One region of the Pseudocitrobacter sp. 73 genome, then DNA from elsewhere that is predicted to be linked to it. Evidence: predicted binding sites of a transcription regulator. Region 1 holds the regulator's gene; each other region holds the start of a gene.

Region 1 (3,862 bases):
GTGGCGAAACATGTCGATTTACTGGTGGGCGTGGTGCCAATTGTGAACCTGGAGTGGATCCAGAAGATGATCCGCGACACCAGCGAGCGGGGTCACTCCCGCGAGGCGGTGATGGATTCCGTGGTCCGTTCGATGGAAGATTACATCAACTACATCACCCCGCAGTTCTCGCGCACACATCTTAACTTCCAGCGCGTGCCAACGGTCGATACCTCCGATCCCTTCGCCGCCAAAGGCATTCCGTCGCTGGATGAAAGCTTTGTGGTGATCCACTTCCGCAATCTCGACAATATCGACTTCCCATGGCTGCTGGCAATGTTGCAGGGCTCGTTTATCTCGCATATGAATACGCTGGTGGTGCCTGGCGGCAAGATGGGGCTGGCGATGGAATTGATCATGACGCCGCTGGTGCAGCGGTTGATGGAAGGGAAGAAGATTGGGTGAAGGGTGCAGGCTGGGCCCCTCACCCCGGCCCTCTCCCGCAGGGAGAGGGAGAAAATCAGCGCAGAACCTGAACACCGCACGGTCAGTCCCCTCTCCCTGCGGGAGAGGGTTAGGGTGAGGGGTGTCTCAACTTACCCCTCCACCACCTCATAAGAATGGGTAATGTTCACCGCTTTGCCCAGCATCAGCGCCACTGAACAGTACTTCTCTGCCGACAAATCCACCGCGCGGGACACCGCAGCATCTTTCAGTTCTTTACCCGTCACGATGAAGTGCAGGTTGATGTGGGTAAAAATACGCGGGGCTTCTTCGCGGCGTTCAGAGGTCAGTTTAACTTCACAATCGGTCACGTTATAACGCCCCTTTTGCAGAATCGACACCACGTCGATAGCGCTACAGCCGCCCGCTGCCATCAGCACGATTTCCATCGGGCTTGGTGCTTTATCACCTGAGTTGCCATCCATCAAAATCTGGTGCCCGGAAGCTGATTCACCCAGGAAGGTTAACCCTTCAACCCATTTCACACGCGCTTGCATAGTTGTCACTCCAAAGTTGCAAATTTATTGTCAGATTACGCGCACATAACAAATCTCGCAACGGAAGTAGACCTGGGTCATGCTGAAGCGAGACACCAGGAGACACACGGCGAAAGCTATGCTAAAACAGTCGGGATGCTACAGAGATACATAAACGTACTGCATGTATGCAGAGGACATCACATACTGGTCGCGACAATCTTTGACGACCGACTTCCCAGGTAGAGGGAAGGATATTATTTCAACCAGTGGCGGCCTGATTTATGCCGCTGGCGATAGCTTATAACAGAGGATAACCGCGCATGGTGCTTGGCAAACCGCAAACAGACCCGACTCTCGAATGGTTCTTGTCTCATTGCCACATTCATAAGTACCCATCGAAGAGCACGCTGATTCACCAGGGTGAAAAAGCGGAAACGCTGTATTACATCGTTAAAGGCTCCGTGGCAGTACTCATCAAGGATGAGGAAGGCAAAGAGATGATCCTTTCCTACCTCAACCAGGGCGATTTCATCGGTGAACTGGGCCTGTTTGAAGAGGGCCAGGAACGTAGCGCCTGGGTTCGAGCGAAAACCGCCTGTGAAGTGGCGGAAATCTCCTATAAGAAATTCCGTCAGCTTATCCAGGTTAACCCGGATATCCTGATGCGTCTCTCCTCTCAGATGGCGCGCCGTCTGCAGGTGACCTCTGAGAAAGTCGGTAACCTGGCGTTCCTCGACGTTACCGGTCGTATCGCACAGACGCTGCTGAATCTGGCGAAACAGCCGGATGCCATGACCCACCCGGACGGTATGCAAATCAAAATAACCCGTCAGGAAATCGGTCAGATCGTTGGTTGCTCCCGTGAAACGGTGGGTCGCATCCTGAAGATGCTGGAAGATCAGAATCTGATCTCCGCACACGGTAAAACGATCGTCGTTTACGGCACGCGTTAATCCCGTCTGACGGCGTATTGTTCACGCAATACGCCGTTTTTGTCTCTTATGTGGCGCAGGCTGATTTACCACCCGGAAGTCAACTATGCACTGCGGCAAACGCTGGTGTTATGTTTGCCGGTCGCCGTCGGCCTGATCCTCGGCCAGCTTCAACACGGTTTACTGTTCTCTTTAGTGCCTGCCTGCTGCAACATCGCCGGGCTGGATACTCCCCATAAACGCTTCTTCAAACGCCTGATTATTGGTGGATCGCTGTTCGCCGGATGCAGCCTGATTGTGCAATTGCTGCTGGCTGATGATATCCCGCTGCCGTTTATCCTCACGGGTCTGGCGATGGTGCTGGGTGTTACCGCCGAAATCAGCGCACTGCACGGGCGATTGCTTCCGGCTTCGCTGATTGCCGCGATTTTTACCCTAAGCCTGGCGGGTAACATGCCCATCTGGGAGCCGTTACTTATCTACGCACTCGGCACGTTGTGGTACGGGCTGTTTAACTGGTTTTGGTTCTGGTTGTGGCGCGAACAACCGCTGCGCGAATCGTTAAGCCTGCTCTATCGCCAACTGGCGGAGTACTGCGAAGCCAAATATAGCCTGCTGACGCAACATACCGACCCGAACACCGCCCTGCCGCCGTTGCTCAACCGTCAGCAGAAAGTGGTCGATCTTATCTCCCAGTGCTATCAGCAGATGCACATGCTGGCGGCGAATCAGCACAATGATTACAAGCGCCTGCTACGCGCCTTCCAGATGGGGCTGGATTTGCAGGAGCACATCTCGGTGAGCCTGCACCAGCCGGAAGAGGTACAAAAACTGGTCGAGCGCAGCCACGCCGAAGTGGTGATTCGCTGGAACGCACAAACCGTCGCCGCGCGCCTGCGGGTCATGGCCGATGACATTCTTTATCACCGCTTCCCGACGCGCTTCAATATGGATAAGCAAATTGGCGCGCTGGAGAAAATTGCCCGCCAGCATCCCGATAACCCGGTTGGGCAGTTCTGCGCCTGGCACTTCAGCCGCATCGCCAAAGTGTTGCGTTCTCAGCGCCCGCTTTATCCGCGTAATCTGATGGCCGATAAAGAGCGCCGCCTGCCGTTGTTCCCGGCGTTGAAAAGCTATCTGTCACTGAAATCACCCGCCCTGCGTAATGCCGCGCGTTTAAGCGTGATGTTGAGCATCGCCAGCCTGATGGGGGCGGCACTGCATCTGCCAAAACCTTACTGGATCTTAATGACCGTGCTGTTGGTGACGCAAAACGGCTACGGCGCGACGCGCGTGCGTATCTTCCACCGTGCAGCGGGTACGCTGGCGGGGCTGGTGATTGCCGCTGCAACGTTGCACTATCATTTCCCGGAAGGGCTTGCGCTGGCCGCGATGCTGGTGATCACCCTGATAAGCTATCTGATCATTCGCAAAAGCTACGGCTGGGCAACCGTGGGATTTACCATTACGGCGGTATATACCCTGCAATTGCTGACGCTCAACGGTGAGCAGTTTATTGTCGCACGTTTCGCCGACACCATTATTGGCTGCCTGATCGCCTTTGGTGGCATGCTGTGGCTGTGGCCGCAGTGGCAAAGTGGTTTGCTGCGGAAAAATGCGCATTCAGCGCTGGAAGCGGATCAGGAGGCAATCCAGTTAATTTTGAGTGACGACCCTGCCGCGGAAAAACTGGCGTATCAACGTATGCGCGTCAACCAGGCCCATAACGCCTTGTTTAACTCGCTCAATCAGGCGATGCAGGAACCGGGCTTCAATACGCACTATCTGGAAGATATGAAACTGTGGGTGACGCACAGCCAGTTCATCGTTGAGCATATCAACGCGATGACCACGCTGGCGCGTGAGCACGATACGCTCTCGCCGGAACTGATGCAGCGTTATCTGGAATCGTGTGAAGTCGCCCTGCAACGCTGTCAGCAGCGTCTGGAGTATGATGAATCGGGCAGC
Region 2 (3,862 bases), on a different contig from region 1:
AGAAGAACGCGGTCGATGTTCTGGCAGCCTAACGCTTTCAGCGTCGCCACCGTCGCATCCCACTGGATGAGTGGCGCATCGGCGCGTTCGGCAAGCATCGCGCGGGTAATGGCAGGATAATCATAACCATGCAGGCTTAACAGATTCAGTGCGCCCTGCAATGGCGGTAGCGTTGGGTTGAAGGCCGCGTTTTCAGCGTAGCTTCCGCTAAAAATTGTGCCATCGGCCAGTTCCAGCGCCACGCCGGAAGGCGATTTGCTGTATGGCGTATGACTTCTATTCGCGGCTTTAATGGCCGCCTGAGTTAACGCATCACCTTCCAGTGGGTACCCGTGATTCTGCTCATCCATCAGTAACGTTTTGATGTCGAGATCTTTCGGCCCAAACGCATCGGGTAAATAATCTTTCAGCGTATGGGGCGCACGGCCCGGCAGGTTGATACGCAGCGCCAGCCCGCTGTTCAGTTCATTCATAAACTGACGGCAGTGGCCGCAAGGGGTGTAGTTGACGGTGATCGCAGCGAGAGCTTTTTCACCGCGCAGCCAGGCGTGGCTGATCGCGCTTTGTTCGGCGTGGACGGTTTGCTGCATGGTCGCGCCCAAAAATTCCATATTGCCGCCGAAGTACCAGGTTCCGCTGATGCCGCGCGCAATGGCGCCAACGTTGAAGTGGGAAAGGTCGGCGCGCGCGCAGGCAGCAGCCAGCGGCAGAAGCGCGAAGGCCAGCGCGTCTTCGTCCAGTCCTGTCGCGCTACGCAGCGATGAGACCTGCCCGGCGCTCAGCATCGCGGAGAAATGCGCATCAGCCAGCACAGGAGCAATGGCTGTTTGCAGGTCCGCAGGCAGTTGCGAAAAAGCAGATTGAAAACGTGGGTGCATGGCGTTGCCTCGTAACAGTGTAAGGGTGAACAGTGTACGTGCCGATTACGCTTAAATGAGTGATCTAAATCTCATTATTTATGCAACACATGCAATCGTTTTGCAAAATGTGTGACTTGTCGCATTTTAGCCGACGACAGAGAGAATAATCGGGAACAGGAACGGGGCGACGAGCGAGGTAATAATCCCGCACAGCACCAGCGCCAGCGAACTGAATGCGCCTTCCTGATAATCCACTTCCGCACAGCGAGCGGTCCCCAGGGCGTGCGACGCGGTTCCCATCGCCAGACCACGCGCGGCTTTGGTATTAATGCGCATCAGGTTCAGCAGGGTATGGCCAAAGACCGCACCCAGAATACCGACGAAAATCACGCAGACGGCGCTAATGGCTGGAATACCGCCAATACTGCCGCCGACGGCCATCGCGATAGGCGTCGTGACCGATTTCGGTAAAATAGAGGCGGCAATTTCGGGCGATGCGCCCATCAGCAGCGCCACCGAGGTACCGGTCACCATTGCCACTACGCTGCCGAAAAAGCAGATGGTGATAATGGATTTCCAGCGCGCGCGGATTTGATGCAGCTGTTCATACAGTGGAAAGGCGAGGGCCACGACCGCCGGTTGCAGCAGATCGTTAAGCACTTTACTGCCCTGGAAATAGTGATCGTAAGGCGTGCCGGTCAGCAGGAGGATGGGAATAATCACTACCATCGCCACTAACAGGGGATTGAGCAGCGGAAATTTTACCCGTGCAGCCAGCCAGCGCGCGGCAAAAAAGACCACCAGCGTCAGCGGCAACGACCACCAGATATAATGCATCATTCATCCGTTCCTTTTTGACCGACGACTTTGCGTTCGCCATGAATAATGTGCGAACTCCAGCTCACCACCAGGAAAACAACGAGCGTACTGACCGCGCAGGAGACGACAATAGGGCCAAACTGGGCGCTGAGCAGGTCGTAATATTGCATCACGCCAACGCCGATAGGCACGAACAGCAGCGCCATATAGCGGATGAGAATGTAACAGCCCGGCAAAACCCACTTCGACGGCAGGATTTGCAGAGCCAGTAAGACGAACATAATCAGCATCCCGATAATACTGCCGGGGATGGTGATCGGTAGCAGCGAGGCGATAAAAATTCCCGCATACAAACAGGCGTATATCAGGACGAAAGCACGCAGGTATTGCCAGATAATATTCAGCGATTTGCTCATGTTGGTTACCCTTGATGGAACGCATTCATCATACAATTAAAGCCGGAAATGTGCTACTGATCACATCATGAATTGTGAGCATACCTGACATAGACAAGCGGAACATCAGGCATCTGACTGAAGCGGATGTGATAAATGATAAAGAAAGCGACTCAGGGCCTGCGAGGGCTGATCGTTTTTTCTCCAGAATACGCCGACGCTGCCTTTCTGCTCAATCTTCGGCAACGCCAGAATCGTGAGCTGTCTCTGTTGAGCGTAGCGTTCTGCCAGACGCAGGGAGAGAATAGAAATCATCTCGCTGCTTTGCAGCAGGTTGACGCTGACGTTCATTGACGCTGATTCAATGGTGTTCTCCGGCAGCATCACGCCGTTATCAACCAGCGCGTTATCAATGCTCTGGCGGATGGGCGTGCCGGTGGGCCAGACTATCCAGCGCCAGGGTTCCAGATCCTTCCAGCTTAATCGCTCGTACGTGGCAAGCGGATGATCGGTGCGGGCAACGAAACAAACGGGTTCCGTATATAACACCTGATAATTCAACGGCAGCTCCAGCGCCCGTCCGCCGATACGTCCGACCACCACATCCACCACGCCTGATTGCAAATCATGCAGCAGTGGCGTCATCACTTTCTCTTCGATATTCAGGTGCAAAGAAGGCATTTCTTTTAGAAGAGGGAAAATCGCCTGTGATACGCAATCTGTCGCCACCGGAGAGCAACCAATTTTCAGGCTGCCGACCAGGCCGCCCTGTTTGAAACGCTCCACCTCAAACTGGGAACGTTCGAGATCGTTGATTAACCGTTGAGCATGCTGGAGCAGTAGTTTTCCGCCTTCAGAAGGGCGTAAGCCTTTGCTGTGACGCTCGAAAAGTGTGATCCCGACCTCTTCCTCGAACTGTGTCAGCCACTTGGAAAGGGCGGGTTGGGTGATATGCATCTGTTTCGCCACCTGGGTCAGATTGCACTGCTCGCCCAGCGCGACCAGCATTTGCAGGTGATGAAGCTTCAGTTTTTGCGTCCAGTTTGCCATCAGCAATAACCTCCAGGTTATGACTCTGCATGGAAAGCCATTGTACAACGCATTTCAATTACCACAAACTTGCTACATACAAACAACAAATACAACATCTACCCTACACACCTGAGGCATTTACCATGACTCAACGACGTGAACTACAAGCTCTGATTGATGCAGCCCCCATCGGCGCGCTCCAGTGGCGTGTCATTATCTGCTGTTTTCTGGTGGTGATGATGGATGGATTCGATACGGCGGCAATTGGCTTTATCGCCCCCGATATACGTGGACACTGGCAGTTAACGGCGGCAGAACTGGCCCCGTTATTTGGTGCAGGCCTGGTTGGGCTCACCGCCGGGGCGCTGCTGTGTGGACCGCTCTCCGATCGCTTTGGTCGCAAACGCGTCATAGAGTGGTGCGTAGCGTTTTTTGGCATCCTCAGTCTGCTATCCGCCTTTTCACCAGACCTTGAAACGCTGGTTATCCTGCGCTTCTTAACCGGCCTTGGGCTGGGTGGGGCGATGCCCAATACCATCACCATGACCTCAGAATACCTGCCAACTCGCCGTCGCGGCGCGTTGGTAACCCTGATGTTCTGCGGCTTCACGCTCGGCTCCGCTTTTGGCGGGATCGTCAGTGCGCAACTGGTGGGCATGATTGGCTGGGCGGGCATACTGGTGCTCGGCGGCGTGCTGCCGATGATCCTGTTCTTCTATTTGCTGGTTGCGTTGCCGGAATCGCCCCGCTGGATGG
Region 3 (3,862 bases), on a different contig from region 1:
CGTATCTCCAGTGGGGCGTGGAAGCCTTCCGTATTAACGCCGCCGTGGCGAAAGATGACACGCAAATCCACACGCATATGTGTTACTGCGAGTTCAATGACATCATGGATTCCATTGCCGCGCTGGATGCAGACGTCATCACTATCGAAACCTCGCGTTCCGACATGGAGTTGCTGGAATCATTTGAAGAGTTTGATTACCCGAACGAAATCGGGCCTGGCGTATATGACATTCATTCACCGAACGTGCCGAGCGTGGAGTGGATTGAAGCGCTGCTGAAGAAAGCCGAACAGCGCATCCCGGCGGAACGCCTGTGGGTCAACCCGGACTGTGGCCTGAAAACCCGCGGCTGGCCAGAGACGCGCGCGGCGCTGGCGAACATGGTGCAAGCGGCGCAGAATCTGCGTCGAGGGTAAGTTTAACAGGCCCGGTAAGCGAAAGCGCTACCGGGCAAAGCGTTTATTTTTTCGCGCCATACTGCGCAAACCACGCCAGCATTCTCTGCCAGCCATCTTTCGCAGATTCCTCATGATAGCTCGGACGATAATCCGCATTGAACGCATGCCCGGCATCGGGGTAAACAATAATATCCGCTTTGGCATTCGCAGCGCGCAACGCCTGGCGCATGGTGTCCACCGTATCAACCGGAATGCCGGTATCCTGACCACCGTATAAACCCAGTACCGGCGCATTGAGTTCGACGGCGATATCGACAGGATGTTTCGGTGAATTCAGTGATTTATCGCCCAGTAATTTCCCATACCAGGCGACGGCGGCTTTTAACTGCGGGTTATGCGCGGCATACAGCCAGGCGATGCGGCCACCCCAACAGAAGCCCGTGATCATCAGGCGGCTGGCATCCCCACCATTGCGTGATGCCCAGTTGGCAACGTGGTCAAGATCGGCCAGCACCTGTGCGTCAGGGACTTTCATGACCAGATTATTAAAGAGGGTCGGGATATCGGCATAATCATTGGGATCACCCTGACGGAAATAGAGCTCCGGCGCGACGGCAAGATAGCCCTCTTTTGCCAGGCGACGGCAGATATCGCGGATATGTTCATGGACGCCAAAAATCTCCTGCACTACGATTACCACCGGAAGCGGGCCATCGCTCTGTTTTGGACGCGCGTGGTAAGCGGGCAGTAAATCGCCCTGAGACGGAATAGAGGTCTCGCCGGCAATAATCGCCTCGTCAGAAGTATGAACGGCAGTAGCGGCGTGAGGGGATGCGGCAGGTGCAAATCCAGGTTGGTTGTTGGTCATGGCATTCTCCGTACCTTTAAATGAGCTTTTAGCGCTTCTTTAATATAGACAAATCACAGTGCCTGAAGACGGGCGATTTTTGTGCAACAACGGAAGATATAACTTGTTAATGTGATGTGAATCACTTTTTGCGTGGAATCTTATGCAATATTTTTGACTCCAGGTGACGGTGGTCACGAAATGTTGCCTCCGTCTTCTGTAAAGTGGCTTTTTGCTTCTTCTGACAAACCCGATCCACAGAGGAGTTTTCTATGTCTAAGTCTGATGTTTTTCATCTCGGCCTCACCAAAAATGATTTACAAGGGGCTACGCTCGCTATCGTCCCTGGCGATCCAGAGCGTGTGGAAAAGATCGCCGCGCTGATGGAAAAGCCGGTCAAACTGGCATCTCACCGCGAATTTACCTCCTGGCGTGCTGAACTTGATGGCAAGCCGGTGATTGTATGCTCCACCGGTATCGGCGGCCCATCCACTTCTATTGCCGTTGAAGAGCTGGCCCAACTGGGTATCCGCACTTTCCTGCGCGTCGGCACTACCGGTGCGATTCAGCCGCATATCAACGTGGGCGACGTACTGGTCACCACCGCATCCGTTCGTCTGGACGGCGCGAGCCTGCACTTTGCACCGATGGAATATCCGGCAGTAGCGGATTTCGACTGCACCACCGCGCTGGTGGCGGCAGCTAAAGAGATTGGCGCGACCACCCACGTTGGCGTAACGGCCTCTTCCGACACCTTCTATCCGGGTCAGGAACGCTACGATACCTTCTCAGGCCGCGTGGTTAGCCGCTTCAAAGGCTCCATGGAAGAGTGGCAGTCGATGGGCGTGATGAACTACGAGATGGAATCCGCGACGCTGCTGACCATGTGCTCCAGCCAGGGGCTGCGCGCAGGGATGGTTGCAGGCGTGATTGTGAACCGTACTCAGCAGGAGATTCCGAACGCTGAGACGATGAAACAAACCGAAAGCCATGCGGTGAAAATCGTTGTGGAAGCGGCACGCCGCCTGCTGTAATCCTTCTTCTCTTCTTAAAGGCCGACACGTTCGGCCTTTTTCAATTTGCGTACCTCCTCGCAGGAAAACCCTTTCAAACTGGACATTTATACAGCACAATTCTATTTTTGCCGTAAGTCGTTCATGCAGGGGGCATTGTGGATATCGCCATTCTTATTTATTTTCTGGTTGCACTGGCGGGTGTTGCGCTGGGCTGGCTGGCCGCGAGCTATCGTGTGGCGCAGCAGCGGGCGGAACAACTGGCCGAAGAACGTGATATCTACGGCGAACTGAGCGCCGCGAAGCAACAGCTGGCGCAAAACGCGCACTGGCGCGAGGAGTGTGAGCTGCTGAATAATGAACTGCGCAGCCTGCGTGAAATCAACACCTCGCTGGAGGCCGATCTGCGTGAAGTGACCACCCGACTTGAAGCCACGCAACACCATGCTGAGGACAAAATTCGCCAGATGATCAACAGCGAGCAGCGTCTGAGCGAGCAGTTTGAAAACCTGGCGAATCGTATCTTTGAACACAGCAATCGTCGGGTTGATGAGCAAAACCGTCAAAGCCTCAACAGTTTGCTTACTCCGTTGCGCGAGCAGCTTGATGGTTTTCGTCGCCAGGTGCAGGACAGCTTTGGTCAGGAAGCAAAAGAGCGCCATACGCTTGCCCATGAAATTCGTAATCTGCAACAGCTGAATGAACAGATGACGCGTGAAGCCGTCAACCTGACGCGCGCGTTAAAAGGCGACAATAAAACTCAGGGCAACTGGGGCGAAGTGGTGCTGACGCGTGTACTGGAAGCTTCTGGCCTGCGGGAGGGTTACGAATACGAAACTCAGGTCAGTATCGAAACCGATACCCGCGCCCGTATGCAGCCGGACGTCATTGTTCGCCTGCCACAGGGAAAGGATGTCGTGGTGGATGCCAAAATGACGCTGGTGGCCTATGAGCGTTATTTCAATGCCGAAGACGATTACACCCGTGAACTGGCGCTCCAGGAGCACATCGCGGCGGTGCGTAATCATATTCGCCTGCTGGGTCGAAAAGATTATCAACAGCTTCCGGGGCTACGATCGCTGGACTACGTCCTGATGTTTATCCCTGTCGAACCCGCCTTTTTGCTGGCATTAGACCGACAGCCCGAACTGATCAATGAAGCTTTAAAAAATAACATTATGCTGGTAAGTCCTACTACTTTATTGGTAGCACTGCGTACCATTGCCAATCTCTGGCGTTATGAGCACCAGAGCCGCAATGCACAGCAGATCGCTGAACGGGCCAGCCGTCTGTACGACAAAATGCGCCTGTTTATTGATGATATGTCCGCCATTGGGCAGAGCCTGGATAAAGCGCAGGACAACTATCGTCAGGCGATGAAGAAACTCTCTTCCGGGCGCGGGAACCTGCTTGCGCAAACGGAAGCGTTCCGTCACCTCGGTGTCGAGGTGAAACGCGAGATTAATCCGGATTTAGTCGAGCAGGCTACGGCGCAGGATGATGAGTTTCGTTTGCGGCAAGGGATTGATTCTGAGGATGACGATCCCCTGGCCGCAGGTAACGGTTAACCCCGTTTGAGGGAGTGTGACGGGGTTGAATCGTAG
Region 4 (3,862 bases), on a different contig from region 1:
CGTCTGCGTTAGGGGAATATTTCGAGCGCTTGTCAACCAACTACTTCTTCGCCGATTTCTGGCTGGGCGAGAAAATCGCTAACGGTCCATTTGTGCATTATCCGAATGAAAAATGGTTCCCTATTCCGGAAGATGACGAACTGCCGGAAGGCCTGCTTGATGCGCGACTGCGTGCGTTCTACGATCCTGACGATCAACTGACTGGCAGCCTGATGGTCGATCTGCAATCGGGCAATACCGATCGCGGTGTTTGCGGCCTGCCGTTTACTCGCCAGTCTGACGGTGAAACCATTTATATCCCGATGAATATCGTCGGCAACCTGTACGTTTCTAACGGTATGTCTGCGGGCAACACCGCTAACGAAGCGCGCGTGCAGGGCTTGTCGGAAGTCTTTGAGCGTCACATTAAAAACCGCATTATCGCCGAGAGCATCAGCTTGCCGGAAATCCCGAAAGAGGTGATGGCGCGCTATCCTGGTGTCGTAGCATCTATTGAAAAACTGGAAGCGGAAGGGTTCCCTATCTTCGCTTACGACGGCTCTTTAGGGGGCAAATACCCGGTTATCTGCGTCGTGCTGTTCAACCCGGCAAACGGCACCTGCTTTGCCTCCTTCGGCGCACACCCGGACTTTGGCGTCGCGCTGGAACGTACCGTTACGGAACTGCTTCAGGGCCGTGGTCTGAAAGATCTGGACGTGTTCACGCCGCCAACCTTTGATGATGAAGAAGTCGCCGAGCATGCCAACCTGGAAACTCACTTTATCGATTCCAGCGGTTTGATCTCCTGGGATCTCTTTAAGCAGGATGCCGACTATCCGTTTGTGGACTGGAACTTCTCCGGCACCACTGAAGAAGAGTTCGCTACCCTTATGGCGATCTTCAACGCGGAAGATAAAGAAGTGTATATCGCGGATTACGAGCATTTAGGCGTGTACGCCTGCCGTATTCTGGTGCCGGGAATGTCGGATATCTATCCTGCGGAAGATCTGTGGCTGGCAAACAATAATATGGGTAGCCACCTGCGTGAAACGATTCTGACCCTGCCAAATAGTCAGTGGGAAAAAGAAGAGTACCTGAATCTGATAGAGCAGCTTGATGAAGAAGGTCTGGACGACTTCACCCGCGTGCGTGAACTGCTTGGCCTGGCAACGGGCAAAGACAATGGTTGGTATACGCTGCGTGTCGGTGAATTGAAAGCGATGCTTGCACTGGCCGGTGGCGATCTGGATCAGGCGCTGATCTGGACCGAATGGACAATGGAATTCAACGCATCCATCTTTAGCGCTGAGCGGGCGAATTATTATCGCTGCCTGCAAACCTTATTACTGCTGTCTCAGGAAGAAGAACGTCAGCCGCTGCAATACCTGAACGCGTTTATTCGTATGTACGGTGCTGAAGCCGTTGAAGCCGCCAGCGCTGCGCTGAGCGGAGAAGCGCCGTTCTATGGTTTGCAGGCCGTTGACAACGATCTGGTGGCCTTCCCGGCGCACCAGTCGCTCCTGGCGGCCTACGAAAAATTGCAGTGTGCAAAAGCTGCGTTTTGGTCAAAGCAGGGCTAAAAAGACCGGAGAATAAGTAGGTTTAAAGATTACTCTACGCTATATTGTGGGGCCGTTTAACGGCCCTTTTTTTATTTCTAAAATGCCGTAAATTAATTTGTGATAATTACGTTACGCACAAGTAAACACTATTATTGGTAGCTTACCAATAATGTTAATTTAAATGATCATTACTCCATTTTAATTAACTGGCAAAACGGGAGGGGGACGAAATAAATCAACTGATATTGCAAACTTTAAAATTTATTTTTATTTTGATAATCAAAAAGTTATGCCGCTTTCGATGAAAAACCATTCGATTTGCGGGCCTATAAGCCAGGCGAGATATGATCTACATCAAATTCTCATCTATAATGCTTTGTTAGTATCTCGTCGCCGACTTAATAAAGAGAGAGTTAGTGTGAAAGCTGACAACCCTTTTGATCTACTTGTTCCTGCCGCGATGGCCAAAGTTGCCGAAGAAGCAGGTGTCTATAAAGCAACGAAGCATCCGCTGAAAACCTTTTATCTGGCGATTACTGCGGGCGTGTTCATCTCGATTGCTTTTGTTTTCTACATTACTGCCACCACAGGAACCGCGGGCATGCCTTTTGGCGTCGCGAAACTGATTGGGGGTATCTGCTTCTCACTGGGCTTGATTCTCTGCGTCATTTGCGGGGCCGACCTCTTCACCTCCACGGTACTGATCGTAGTGGCGAAAGCCAGCGGTCGCATCACATGGGGTCAACTGGCGAAAAACTGGTTGAACGTCTATGTTGGTAACCTGGTAGGATGTCTGCTCTTTGTTCTGCTGATGTGGCTTTCCGGCGAGTATATGACCGCCAACGGTGGCTGGGGCCTGAACGTCCTGCAAACCGCTGACCACAAACTGCACCACACATTTATCGAAGCCGTAGCACTCGGCATCCTGGCTAACCTGATGGTTTGCCTGGCCGTCTGGATGAGCTACTCTGGCCGCAGCCTGACAGATAAAGCCATGATTATGGTTCTTCCGGTTGCCATGTTCGTCGCCAGCGGCTTTGAGCACAGTATTGCAAACATGTTTATGATCCCAATGGGGATTGTGATTCGCAACTTTGCAAGCCCGGAGTTCTGGACCGCAGTTGGTTCAACCCCGGATAGTTTTTCTCACCTGACTATCATGAACTTCATCACTGATAACCTCATTCCGGTGACTATCGGGAATATCATTGGCGGAGGCCTGTTAGTTGGGCTGACATACTGGGTCATTTACCTGCGTGAAGGCGACCATCACTAAAGTGAGCGTTGTGTCAGGCAGTAAATAAAAAATCCACATAAGAAGGTAGGTGTTACATGTCCGAGCTTAATGAAAAGTTAGCCACAGCCTGGGAAGGTTTTACTAAAGGTGACTGGCAGAATGAAGTCAACTTACGTGACTTCATCCAGAAAAACTACACTCCATACGAGGGTGACGAGTCCTTCCTGGCAGGTGCTACTAAAGCAACTACCGAGCTGTGGGACAAAGTAATGGAAGGTGTTAAACAGGAAAACCGCACTCACGCGCCTGTTGACTTCGACACCGCTGTTGCTTCTACCATCACCTCCCACGACGCGGGCTACATCAACAAGTCGCTGGAAAAAATCGTTGGTCTGCAGACTGAAGCTCCGCTGAAACGCGCGCTGATTCCGTTTGGCGGCATCAAAATGATCGAAGGTTCCTGCAAAGCGTACGATCGCGAACTGGACCCGATGATCAAAAAAATCTTTACCGAGTACCGTAAAACTCACAACCAGGGCGTGTTCGACGTTTATACTCCGGACATCCTGCGTTGCCGTAAATCTGGCGTCCTGACTGGTCTGCCGGATGCCTACGGTCGTGGTCGTATCATCGGTGACTACCGTCGTATCGCCGTTTACGGTATCGACTTCCTGATGAAAGACAAATTCGCTCAGTTCACTTCTCTCCAGTCTGACCTGGAAAACGGTGTGAACCTGGAAGCGACTATTCGTCTGCGTGAAGAAATCTCTGAACAGCACCGTGCGCTGGGTCAGATCAAAGAGATGGCTGCTAAATACGGCTACGACATCTCTGGTCCGGCTACTAACGCTCAGGAAGCTATCCAGTGGACTTACTTCGGCTACCTGGCTGCGGTTAAATCTCAGAACGGCGCTGCAATGTCCTTCGGTCGTACTTCCAGCTTCCTGGATATCTACATCGAACGTGACCTGAAAGCAGGCAAAATCACTGAACAAGAAGCTCAGGAAATGATTGACCACCTGGTCATGAAACTGCGTATGGTTCGCTTCCTGCGTACTCCTGAATATGATGAACTGTTCTCCGG

What was found. Region 1 encodes CRP, which controls carbon source genes, mostly activating them, when cyclic AMP is high. Its sites were predicted from a motif close to ATGTGANNNNNNTCACAT; they were not measured.
Region 2: F0Q32_RS06655 (CidA/LrgA family protein) is a predicted target of CRP. The motif match lies at 2,144-2,161, and genes of this name have one in related genera.
Region 3: udp (uridine phosphorylase) is a predicted target of CRP. The motif match lies at 1,376-1,393, and genes of this name have one in related genera.
Region 4: focA (formate transporter FocA) is a predicted target of CRP. The motif match lies at 1,884-1,901, and genes of this name have one in related genera.

Annotation. Positions count from the first base shown of each region.
Region 1 is NZ_VTZO01000016.1:163,605-167,466, reverse strand. It holds gene F0Q32_RS18070 (phosphoribulokinase) at 1-444, shown strand, start outside; gene F0Q32_RS18065 (OsmC family protein) at 576-980, opposite strand; gene crp (cAMP-activated global transcriptional regulator CRP) at 1,283-1,915, shown strand; gene F0Q32_RS18055 (YccS/YhfK family putative transporter) at 1,964-3,862, shown strand, end outside.
Region 2 is NZ_VTZO01000006.1:347,119-350,980, reverse strand. It holds gene cdd (cytidine deaminase) at 1-878, opposite strand, end outside; gene F0Q32_RS06660 (CidB/LrgB family autolysis modulator) at 1,005-1,700, opposite strand; gene F0Q32_RS06655 (CidA/LrgA family protein) at 1,697-2,095, opposite strand; gene F0Q32_RS06650 (LysR substrate-binding domain-containing protein) at 2,201-3,124, opposite strand; gene F0Q32_RS06645 (aromatic acid/H+ symport family MFS transporter) at 3,250-3,862, shown strand, end outside.
Region 3 is NZ_VTZO01000032.1:68,496-72,357, forward strand. It holds gene metE (5-methyltetrahydropteroyltriglutamate--homocysteine S-methyltransferase) at 1-416, shown strand, start outside; gene F0Q32_RS23295 (dienelactone hydrolase family protein) at 460-1,266, opposite strand; gene udp (uridine phosphorylase) at 1,518-2,279, shown strand; gene rmuC (DNA recombination protein RmuC) at 2,417-3,826, shown strand.
Region 4 is NZ_VTZO01000001.1:133,465-137,326, reverse strand. It holds gene ycaO (30S ribosomal protein S12 methylthiotransferase accessory factor YcaO) at 1-1,559, shown strand, start outside; gene focA (formate transporter FocA) at 1,960-2,817, shown strand; gene pflB (formate C-acetyltransferase) at 2,874-3,862, shown strand, end outside.